DNA from 4 places in the Streptomyces sp. NBC_01429 genome. Region 3 is predicted to be linked to each of the others. Evidence: riboswitches for the same ligand, from Rfam matches in the RefSeq annotation. Region 3 holds a riboswitch; each other region holds the start of a gene.
What was found. Region 3 has a riboswitch for cyclic di-AMP ahead of OG627_RS12505 (C40 family peptidase). Riboswitches for the same ligand answer to the same signal wherever they lie in the genome.
Positions count from the first base shown of each region.

Region 1 (2,194 bases), 2.0 Mb from region 3:
CTTTCCCCTCGGCGAGCAGCGAGCGCAACTGGTCGAGATCGCCGTCCCGGACCATCCGCCAGAACTCCGCGCCGTCGGCCGGGTCGGAGAGCGGGATGTTCACGTGGCGCACACCGGGCAGCTCGACATCCGAGCCGTCCAGCCTCAGATCGGCGGAGTTGCGGAAGTCGAACACCGTGTGCAGCCCGAGGCCGGCGAGGTACGCCGCGTCGGCGGCGGTGGCGTGGGCGAGGTGGCCGCTGCGGAAGAGGACGCCGCCGCGCACCCGCCTGCCGTCCGTGGTCGGCAGGCCGCCCACGTCGCGGAAGTTGCGCACAGCGGACAGCTGGGGTTCTGCCGACGGGACTTGCGGAAGCTGCTGCGTCACGGCGTGCTCCTCCGTGTCTGCCGCCGGCGCGGCTCGCCGACGAAGTCGACTCCTGACCCTACGACATCCGTTCGGGAGTGATCGGAGGTATCGGGTCCGGCGGGACAGGATTCAGATGCCCACCAATCGGACATCGCACGAGGTCGAATATCGCCCTAATAGGGATCTATCCGTATTGCGATGTTATGTATAACCTGCCCTGTTAGCAGGGGAGATGAGAGGTCGCGGGTGAGCAGGATCATATCCGTGACGTTGCGTGGTGACGGTGGGAAGGGGGAGCGCCACCTCGTAAGGGAACCGAAGATCCGTAGTCCACGCAGGGTGACGGGTGGTGCTCGGTGATATTCGAGTGACGGGCCGTGGCTCAAAACAGCCGCTTGTTCCGGCCGTCCGACTCGCTTACGTTCACCCTCAATCCGGACGGAACGCCGAATCCTGCCGCCGACCGGACCACACATCCACCCATCCACGTGTGGCAGGAGCGGGGGACCCAGGTAGTACGCCGATCCGGACACTCCGGAGCGGCTAGGGGTGAAGTCGCGCACCACGCGCGACCGGGCAGCTCCAGCCCGAACCCGACAGCTCACCTCGTAGGCGCCGGAGAGGAACGCACCATGCCCGCCAAGGGTAAGCACCGCCGCCCCAAGGCCAATCCGTTCTCGCGCGGATTCATCGTCGCCGGTACGGGGAGCGCCGCCATCGCGCTGCCGCTCATCGGCGCCACCGGTGCGCACGCGGCCCAGCAGGGCGCCGCACCCGCCGCCGCGCCGCAGGCGGCCCCCGCCACGACGCACACCGCGCCGAGCCTGCCGCTCGCCGCGCAGCAGTCCGCCGTGACCCGGACGACCGCGACGCAGACCGCCGCGCAGGCGACCGCGACGACGAAGAAGACCAAGGTCTACTCCGTGGTCTCCGGCGACTATCTGTCCAAGATCGCGGCGGAGCAGCGGGTACGGGGCGGCTGGCAGCAGCTGTACGAGGACAACCGCCAGGCCATAGGCGGCGACCCCGGGCTGATCCACCCCGGTCTGAAGCTGAGCATCGGCGCGCGGGCGGCCTCGGCGCCGTCCACCACGTCGAGCGGCGCGGCCGAGGCGCCGGCGAAGTCCTCCGGCACCGGCTCCACGGCGCCCAAGTCCTCGGCGCCGAAGTCCACCGCGCCCAAGTCGTCCGGCACCGGCTCCAGCGCTTCCGCGGGCACGTCCACCGGCACCTCCGCCTCCAACACGGCCACGCAGACCACCGGGGCCGGCTTCACCAAGCCCGTCGACGCGTCGATCGGCACCTCCTACCGCGCGGCGGGCGGCAGCTGGTCCAGCGGCTACCACACGGGCGTGGACTTCATCGCCTCGTCGGGCTCCACGGTCAAGGCGATCGGCGCGGGCACCGTCGTGTCGGCCGGATGGGGCGGCTCGTACGGCAACCAGGTCGTCATCCGGCACAGCGACGGCAAGTACTCGCAGTACGCCCACCTGTCGGCCCTGTCCGTCTCCGTCGGCCAGAGCCTCTCCGCCGGGCAGCAGATCGGCCTCTCCGGCGCTACCGGCAACGTCACGGGACCGCACCTGCACTTCGAGGTCCGCACCGGCCCCGACTACGGCTCGGACATCGACCCGATCGCCTACCTCCGCTCGCAGGGCGTCACCGTCTGACCCGTCCGTCCCGACGGCATCCGCCACCCGGCCCGTCACGGCCGTCGCCCGGTACCTCGTACCGGGCGGCGGCCGTTTCCGGCTATTCCCGGTTGGGGGAAACTTGACCGATGGTGTTTCTCACCCCTGGTCAACCCCTCCTTACGGTCGCGTAGGTCACATCCCCGGGTGAAGG
Region 1 covers NZ_CP109599.1:990,756-992,949, reverse strand. Annotated here, with positions in the region: gene OG627_RS04285 (tyrosine-protein phosphatase) at 1-367, opposite strand, end outside; cyclic di-AMP (ydaO/yuaA leader) riboswitch at 817-979, shown strand; gene OG627_RS04280 (M23 family metallopeptidase) at 982-2,019, shown strand.
Region 1: it holds a riboswitch for cyclic di-AMP, as region 3 does, so the genes downstream of both, OG627_RS04280 (M23 family metallopeptidase) here and OG627_RS12505 (C40 family peptidase) in region 3, are expected to answer to the same signal.

Region 2 (2,194 bases), 1.2 Mb from region 3:
GGCGTCGGCGAAGTTCAGCTTGGCCCCGGCCTTCTTGGCCGCCTGCTCGGCCCCGGTGCGCAGCTGCACGTAGAAGGGCGACTGCTGGGTCGCCTGGCTGAAGCCGATGGACAGGCCGCCCGCGGCCTTCTTGCCGCCGCTGCCGCTGTCCGTGCCACCGGGGGTGGTGGAGACGGAGCAGGCGGCCAGTGACGCAAGAGTGGATGTCGCGATAAAGATCCCGAAGATGCGCTTCATACGCATGTGGGCCTCCAGATGTGGTCCTGGCGAGGGACAGTAGGTCCGCGATTAACCTCCCGGCAACACATGCGTATTTTTTTGCTCTCATGAGCACGGACCCCCGCTGACCGGGAGCGATACACCGGACGCGCGGTGTGACGCGGGTCGTGTGACGGGTGGCGCGGCGGGTGGCGCGACGGGTGGAGTGGCGCGGGCGGCGCGATGCGGGCCGCCGGACCCGGCGACGAGGCGGGGCGGCAGGGCGGGGCGGGAGTGCCGGCCGGGCGCGGCGGGGTGCGTCGGTGCGGAGAACGCGAACAGGGCGCCCGCCTTTCCGGCGCGGCACGACGTTCCTGACGCCCTTTCAAAAAGCCGAACGCAGAATTGATGGCTCATCAGGACGGCTTATGATCTCGCTGATCTTTTCTTGGGCAAAGGGAAGTTGCCGCCAGAATTCTGTTGGTTGGCGGCGCGGGCCATCCTTGGCGATATGGGCGTTTTGGAGCTGTTGTCCCCGATGGCGATATGGGTGATATTCAGCATCTTGTTGTCTTCTGCGTGGTGTTGTGGGCGGGAAGATCCACTCGCTGCCGTGACATGCGTCACGTGGATGATCGTTCGGGGTGCGCGCGGTCTCGTTCACTTCGCTCACAGGAAAGGAGAGTTGAGGCGCCGCGAGGGTGAAAGTCATTTCTGATCTTCCCGGCTGCAATCTCCCCTCGTATTGCGGTGTGAATTCTGGACTTGTCTCTCCCGGGACTTCTCGCTTACGTTCTCGTCATTCCGGACAGAACGCCGAATCCTGCCGCTGCCCGGAAACCCACCTACTCACGTACGGCAGGAGCGGGGGACCCAGGTAAGTCGCCGGTTCAGAAGCTGGACCGGCTCGGGGTGAAGTCGCCGTCTGCGCGACCGGGCATCTCCTGCCCGAACCCGACAGCTCACCTCGCAGGCGACGGAGAGGAATGCGTCATGTCCGCAAAGGCCAAGCACCGTCGTCCCAGAACCGGCCCGCTCGCTCGTGGTGTCGTCGCCGTGAGCGCGGGGGGAGCCGTACTCGCGCTTCCGCTGCTGGCGGCGACCACCGCCCAGGCGGCGCCCTCGGCCGGATACGCCCCCGCCGGGACGGCGGCGGCCCCCGCCGGTGTCACGCGGCAGGCCCCCCTGACGTACTCCGTCGTCGCCGGTGACTCGCTGTCCAGGATCGCGAAGGCGCACTCCGTGACCGGCGGCTGGAAGAAGCTCTACGAGGACAACCGGAGCGCCATCGGAAGCAACCCGTCGCGCATCTTCCCCGGCCTCAAGCTGACCCTCGGTTCCACGGCGAAGGCCACCACGGCGAAGCCCTCCTCCGCGAAGGCCGCCACGACGAAGAGCGCCACGGCGAAGACCACCGACATCGCCACCCAGACCGTCGCCGACACCGCGCCGGCCGCGCTGAAGACGTACTCCAACAACCTCGACGGCTGGATCCGCGAGTCGCTGGACGTCATGGCCACGCACGGCATCCCCGGCTCGTACAACGGGATCTACCGCAACATCATGCGCGAGTCCTCGGGCAACCCGGCGGCCATCAACAACTGGGACTCCAACGCCGCCGCCGGCATCCCGTCCAAGGGGCTGCTCCAGGTCATCGATCCCACGTTCCAGGCGTACCACGTGCCCGGTACGTCGACGAACAGCTACGACCCGGTCGCCAACATCACCGCCGCGTGCAACTACGCAGCCGCCAGGTACGGCTCGATCGACAACGTGAACGGCCCCTACTGACGGTCCCCGCCGTGACGGCCGCCGCCCGGCCGCTCATGGACGCAGGCCCCTCATGGACGCCCGGCCCCTCATCGCTCCCCGGACAGGACGTCCCGCGCGGTCTCGTCCACGTCCAGGGTGAAGATGTCGGGCCGGGCGTAGTGCCCCGTCACATCCAGGTCGAACCGGCCCCGGGCGAGGTCGCCCAGGTCGAGTTCGGCGGTGA
Region 2 covers NZ_CP109599.1:1,705,685-1,707,878, reverse strand. Annotated here, with positions in the region: gene OG627_RS07010 (substrate-binding domain-containing protein) at 1-243, opposite strand, end outside; gene OG627_RS07005 (hypothetical protein) at 584-910, opposite strand; cyclic di-AMP (ydaO/yuaA leader) riboswitch at 1,003-1,187, shown strand; gene OG627_RS07000 (LysM peptidoglycan-binding domain-containing protein) at 1,192-1,989, shown strand; gene OG627_RS06995 (nitrilase-related carbon-nitrogen hydrolase) at 2,058-2,194, opposite strand, start outside.
Region 2: it holds a riboswitch for cyclic di-AMP, as region 3 does, so the genes downstream of both, OG627_RS07000 (LysM peptidoglycan-binding domain-containing protein) here and OG627_RS12505 (C40 family peptidase) in region 3, are expected to answer to the same signal.

Region 3 (2,194 bases):
GGTGGTCATGATGATGTCGTCGAAGTCCAGGGCGTTGGCCTCGCGCAGCCGCCCCTGGTACATCCGGTACGCCTCGGCGAGCATCTTCTCGAAGCCGTCGGCCGCCTGACCGGCGAAGGTCTCCTCGTCGATCAGCTCGTTCTTCAGGTTCGAGATCTTGGCGCTGAAGGACTTGGGCGGGTAGCGCTTGGGGTCGAGGTCCAGATCGCGGCAGACCAGGGCCATCAGGCGCTTGGAGTCGGCCGCGTCGTAGATCGAGAAGGACGAGGTGAAGCCGAGCCTCTTCGACTCCCGGCGCAGGATCCGCACGCAGGCGCTGTGGAAGGTCATGACCCACATGGCGTTGGCGCGCGGGCCGACGAGTTGCCCGACGCGCTCCTTCATCTCACCGGCGGCCTTGTTGGTGAAGGTGATCGCCAGTATCTGCCCGGGGTGGACGCTGCGGGTCCCCAGCAGATGCGCGATCCGGTGGGTCAGCACGCGCGTCTTGCCGGATCCGGCCCCGGCCACGATGAGCAGGGGCGATCCGGTGTGCACGACGGCGGCGCGCTGCTCGTCGTTCAGCCCGTCGAGCAGCGCGGCGGGATCGACGACCGAGCGCGGGGCGCCGTCGCGGTGGTACGGGTCCCGTGTCGGCGGCGCGTCGAACGCGCCCCCGAAGAGGTCGTCGGGCACCTGCTCCGGGGCGTGGTCGTCCGGCTCCTCGGGCGGCGGCGGGTGCCCGTCACCGGAGGGCTGGAGGTCCGCCAGGAAACTGTCGTCAAAGAGGCTGCTCATCGCCTTCCGAGTCTAGGCCGCCGCACTGACAGTCCGCGCCCGCCTCCCGAAGTCTCCGCGCCCGTGTGAGTTGCGCGACCCCGCCGAGCGGTGGACTCCGCACCCCCGCCGCACCTACGATCAAGCGATCAAGGAATTACCGAGCGTGACGCTATACCCTCCCTTGGCCCGCCTCGCACCTCACTCCCGCAAATGGTCACGAAAATGTTTCGGGCATATCGACCATCCACCTTCACATCAGCAGCACAATTTGGCTAGCGTGCTCGATCAGGCAGCCCGTATCCCCCAGGCGACCCACGCCAAGCGGGCGGCCCGCGCCGAATTCGGCCTTCCCGCAGGGAAGTTCGAAACCGGGGACCCACTCTGCACCACCGGGGTGAATCGGGCCGTACGCTTCCCCGTACGCACAAGGCCCGTAGGGCAGCCTTCCGTTCCGCCCGAACCCGACAGCTAACCCGGTAGGCGGTCCACGGAAGGAGATGCCGACCTTGGCGTCGCATCGCAAGTCGCGCACCCGTAGCGGCGTAGGCACCAACTCCCCTGCCGTCGGGGTCACCACGGCCGCCATCGCCTCGGTCACGCTGCTGTCGACGCAGGGCGCGGCCGCCGCGCCCGCCGAGCCGAACCCCTCGGTCGAAGAGGTACAGAAGAAGGTCGACGACCTGTACCGCCAGGCCGGGAGCGCGACGCAGCAGTACAACAAGGCGAAGACGGCCACGGCGAAGCAGAAGAGCACGGTCGACCGGGTACGCGACAACGTCGCCAAGAGCGCCGACAAGCTGAACGAGGCCCGCCGCACGCTCGGTTCGTACGCCGCCACGCAGTACCGCGAGGGCACCGTCGCGCCGACCGCCGCCCTGATCTTCGCGGACAGCCCGCAGTCGTTCCTGGAGCAGAAAGAGGTGACGGACCGGCTGGCCGAGCGCCGGCAGGGCGCCGTCGCGGACTTCCAGTCCCAGCAGGCCGACCTGGCGCGGCAGCGCGAGCGGGCCACCGAGAGCCTGGAGTCGCTCGCCGACTCGCAGACCTCGCTGCGCACCAGCAAGGAGACCGTCCAGAAGAAGCTGGCCGAGGCGCGCACGCTGCTGACAAGGCTGACCTCCGAGGAGCGGGCCCGGCTGGCCGCCCTGGAGCGCAAGAAGGAGGACGAGGCGCGGCGCGAGGCCGAGGCCAAGTCCAAGGCGGCTGCCCACGCCGCGGCGCGGGCAGCCGAGCGCGAGCGGCAGGAGCGCCAGGAACGGCGCGAGCGGCAGGAGCAGCCCTCCGCCGCCGGGCCCGAGTCCCCGGCCGCCACGGGCGCGGGTACGACGGGCACGGGTACGACGGGCACGGACGCCGGCGCCGGTACGGCAGGCGCTACGGGCAGCACCGCGGGCGGCGCCGCGGGAGGCGCCGCGGGAGGCACGCCCTCCTCGGC
Region 3 covers NZ_CP109599.1:2,952,107-2,954,300, forward strand. Annotated here, with positions in the region: gene OG627_RS12500 (ATP-dependent DNA helicase) at 1-777, opposite strand, end outside; cyclic di-AMP (ydaO/yuaA leader) riboswitch at 1,083-1,258, shown strand; gene OG627_RS12505 (C40 family peptidase) at 1,257-2,194, shown strand, end outside.

Region 4 (2,194 bases), 1.3 Mb from region 3:
GGCCGCGAAGTCCAGGCCGGTGTGCTGGCCGGAGGACCAGAGCGAACCGGCCTGGCCGAAGGTGGAGGTGATCGTGTACGAGGAGGTGGGGAGGGCGTAGCTGGCGGCCAGCTTGGCGAGGCGTTCCGCCTCGGCCTTCGCCTTGGCCTCCTTCTCGGCCTTCGCCTTCGCCTCCGCGATCTCCTTCTCGGCCGCGGTCTGCTGCTTCTTGGCCTGCGAGGCGGCCTCCACCACGGCGGCGGCCTCAGTGGCGGCCTTCTGGGTGGCGTCGGCCTCGGCCTGCTGCTGCTCGGCCTGCTGGAGGATGCGGGCGCGGAGCGCCTCGCCGGCGTCGGTGGCGCCCTGTTCGGTGTCCGCGACCGTCAGGCCGGCGGAGGTGAGGGGGGCCTGCGCCAGGACCTGCGACGCGGTGTCCTTCTCGGCGGTGGAGGAAGAGCCCATCCCCGGAAGGGACTTGGCGTCCGGAAGATTGTCCGCGATGACATCGGGCAGGGATATGGAGACGGCGGGCTTGTCCTGGGCCGTGGCGATGCCTCCGGCGCCGACGGCGGCGATGACACCCACGCCGAGGACCGTGGAGCTGCGGGCGAGCCCGCGCTGCTTGGCGACGCGGTGCCTGCCGCGGACGGGGCGGACGGTCTCCTCGGTGGGATTCCACTCCCCCCAGGCCCTCTCCGCCTCGCCGCCTTCACCTCGGCCATGGCCGAAGGAGTGGTTCTCGGGTGCGACGGTTGCTACGGGCCCATCGAGGGCAGGCTTGTTGGACGCCACTGGGGCGCGCTCCTTTCCTTCCTTCTCGCCTACCGGGTTAGCTGACGGGTTCGGAGCAGGAAGGTCTCCTACGGGTGTTCACGCTGCCCGCGCAAGGCAGCGAAAGCTCCCGATTCACCCCAATTGGTGGTTCCCCGGTTCCCTTGCGGGATTCGGCGCGTGCGCACGGTGCCATCTCTGGCGACGGCTGGGACAACCGCGCTGCGTTATCGAACGTTAATAGAGACCAGGGCGTTATTCCAAGCTGTTCCCGATGATCGTTAACAACTTCGCATCGGACACACCGGGACACAAGAACGCGCAAGCGGGCGAGTTGACCGGTCATCCGGGGCCTGCGCGTTTCTGACGGTGTGTCACCTGTTATGCGGAGGGGCACGCGCCGATCACACAGCGTGCCGACTCCCTGCGGGATGAGGGAGTGTCAGCCCTTGCGGCCCGGGAGGAGCATGTCCAGCGCCTGGGAGCGCTGTGCGACGAGGTCGTCGTAGGTGCCGTCGCGCTCGGCCCAGCGGTGCATGAGGACGCCCTCGACCAGGATCTCGTCAGGGGTGGGGTTCCTCGCGAGCAGCCCCATGACCTCGGTGGCGAAAACGTCGACTGGCAGCGCGCGCGGGTTCGCCTTCTCCTGTCCTGCCACGGCGACGGCCGGCGGGACCAGCTCGACGACGCTGACACCGGTGCCGTCGAGTTGCGCGCGCAGTGCCTCGGAGTAGGCGTGCACACCGGCCTTTGAAGCGGCGTAGGTGGGCATGGGCGCGAACGGCAGGAAGGCGATGCCGGAGGTGACGGTGACGAAGGTGCCGGCGCCACGTTCGAGCAGGTGCGGGGTGAAGGCGTCGATGACGCGGATGGTGCCGACCAGGTTGGTGTCGATCGTCGTACGCGCCGCCTCGAAGTGCGCCGGGTCGCGCAGGTCCTCCAGGAGCATGACGCCCGACATGGTCACCACGGTGTCCAGCTCGGGGTACGCGGCGAGTACGGCGTCACGGGCGCGTGCGACGGAGGCACCGTCGGTGACGTCCACGGCGAAGGTGCCGAAGCCCTCGTCGGAGAGTGCGGAGAGCGCCTCGGCGCCGCGACCGCCGACAGCCACGGTGCTGCCCGCCGCGGCGAACCGCCGGGCCAGTTCCCGGCCGATGCCCGAGGTTCCGCCGACGACGAGAACGGCACGGTCGGAGAGATCCATGAGGTCTTCCCTTCGGTTCGGAGCACCGCGGTTCGGAGCACCGCGGTGCGGAAGCGCCCGCGGCGGTCAGGCCGGCGGCGCCACGCACGCCGTACGGCGTCGGCGATGCTCTCTGTCTTCTCAAGCAGTGATGCCACAAGTCTTGACGGAATCCGCCGGGTGCGGCAGAGCCCCCGTCTTCCCTGGTCCTGCCAGGGCCCCCTCTGGGACACGCGCACCGCCTTACGGTGGTCGGTA
Region 4 covers NZ_CP109599.1:4,272,261-4,274,454, reverse strand. Annotated here, with positions in the region: gene OG627_RS18670 (M23 family metallopeptidase) at 1-771, opposite strand, end outside; cyclic di-AMP (ydaO/yuaA leader) riboswitch at 783-939, opposite strand; gene OG627_RS18665 (SDR family oxidoreductase) at 1,193-1,957, opposite strand; gene OG627_RS18660 (helix-turn-helix transcriptional regulator) at 2,194-2,194, shown strand, end outside.
Region 4: it holds a riboswitch for cyclic di-AMP, as region 3 does, so the genes downstream of both, OG627_RS18670 (M23 family metallopeptidase) here and OG627_RS12505 (C40 family peptidase) in region 3, are expected to answer to the same signal.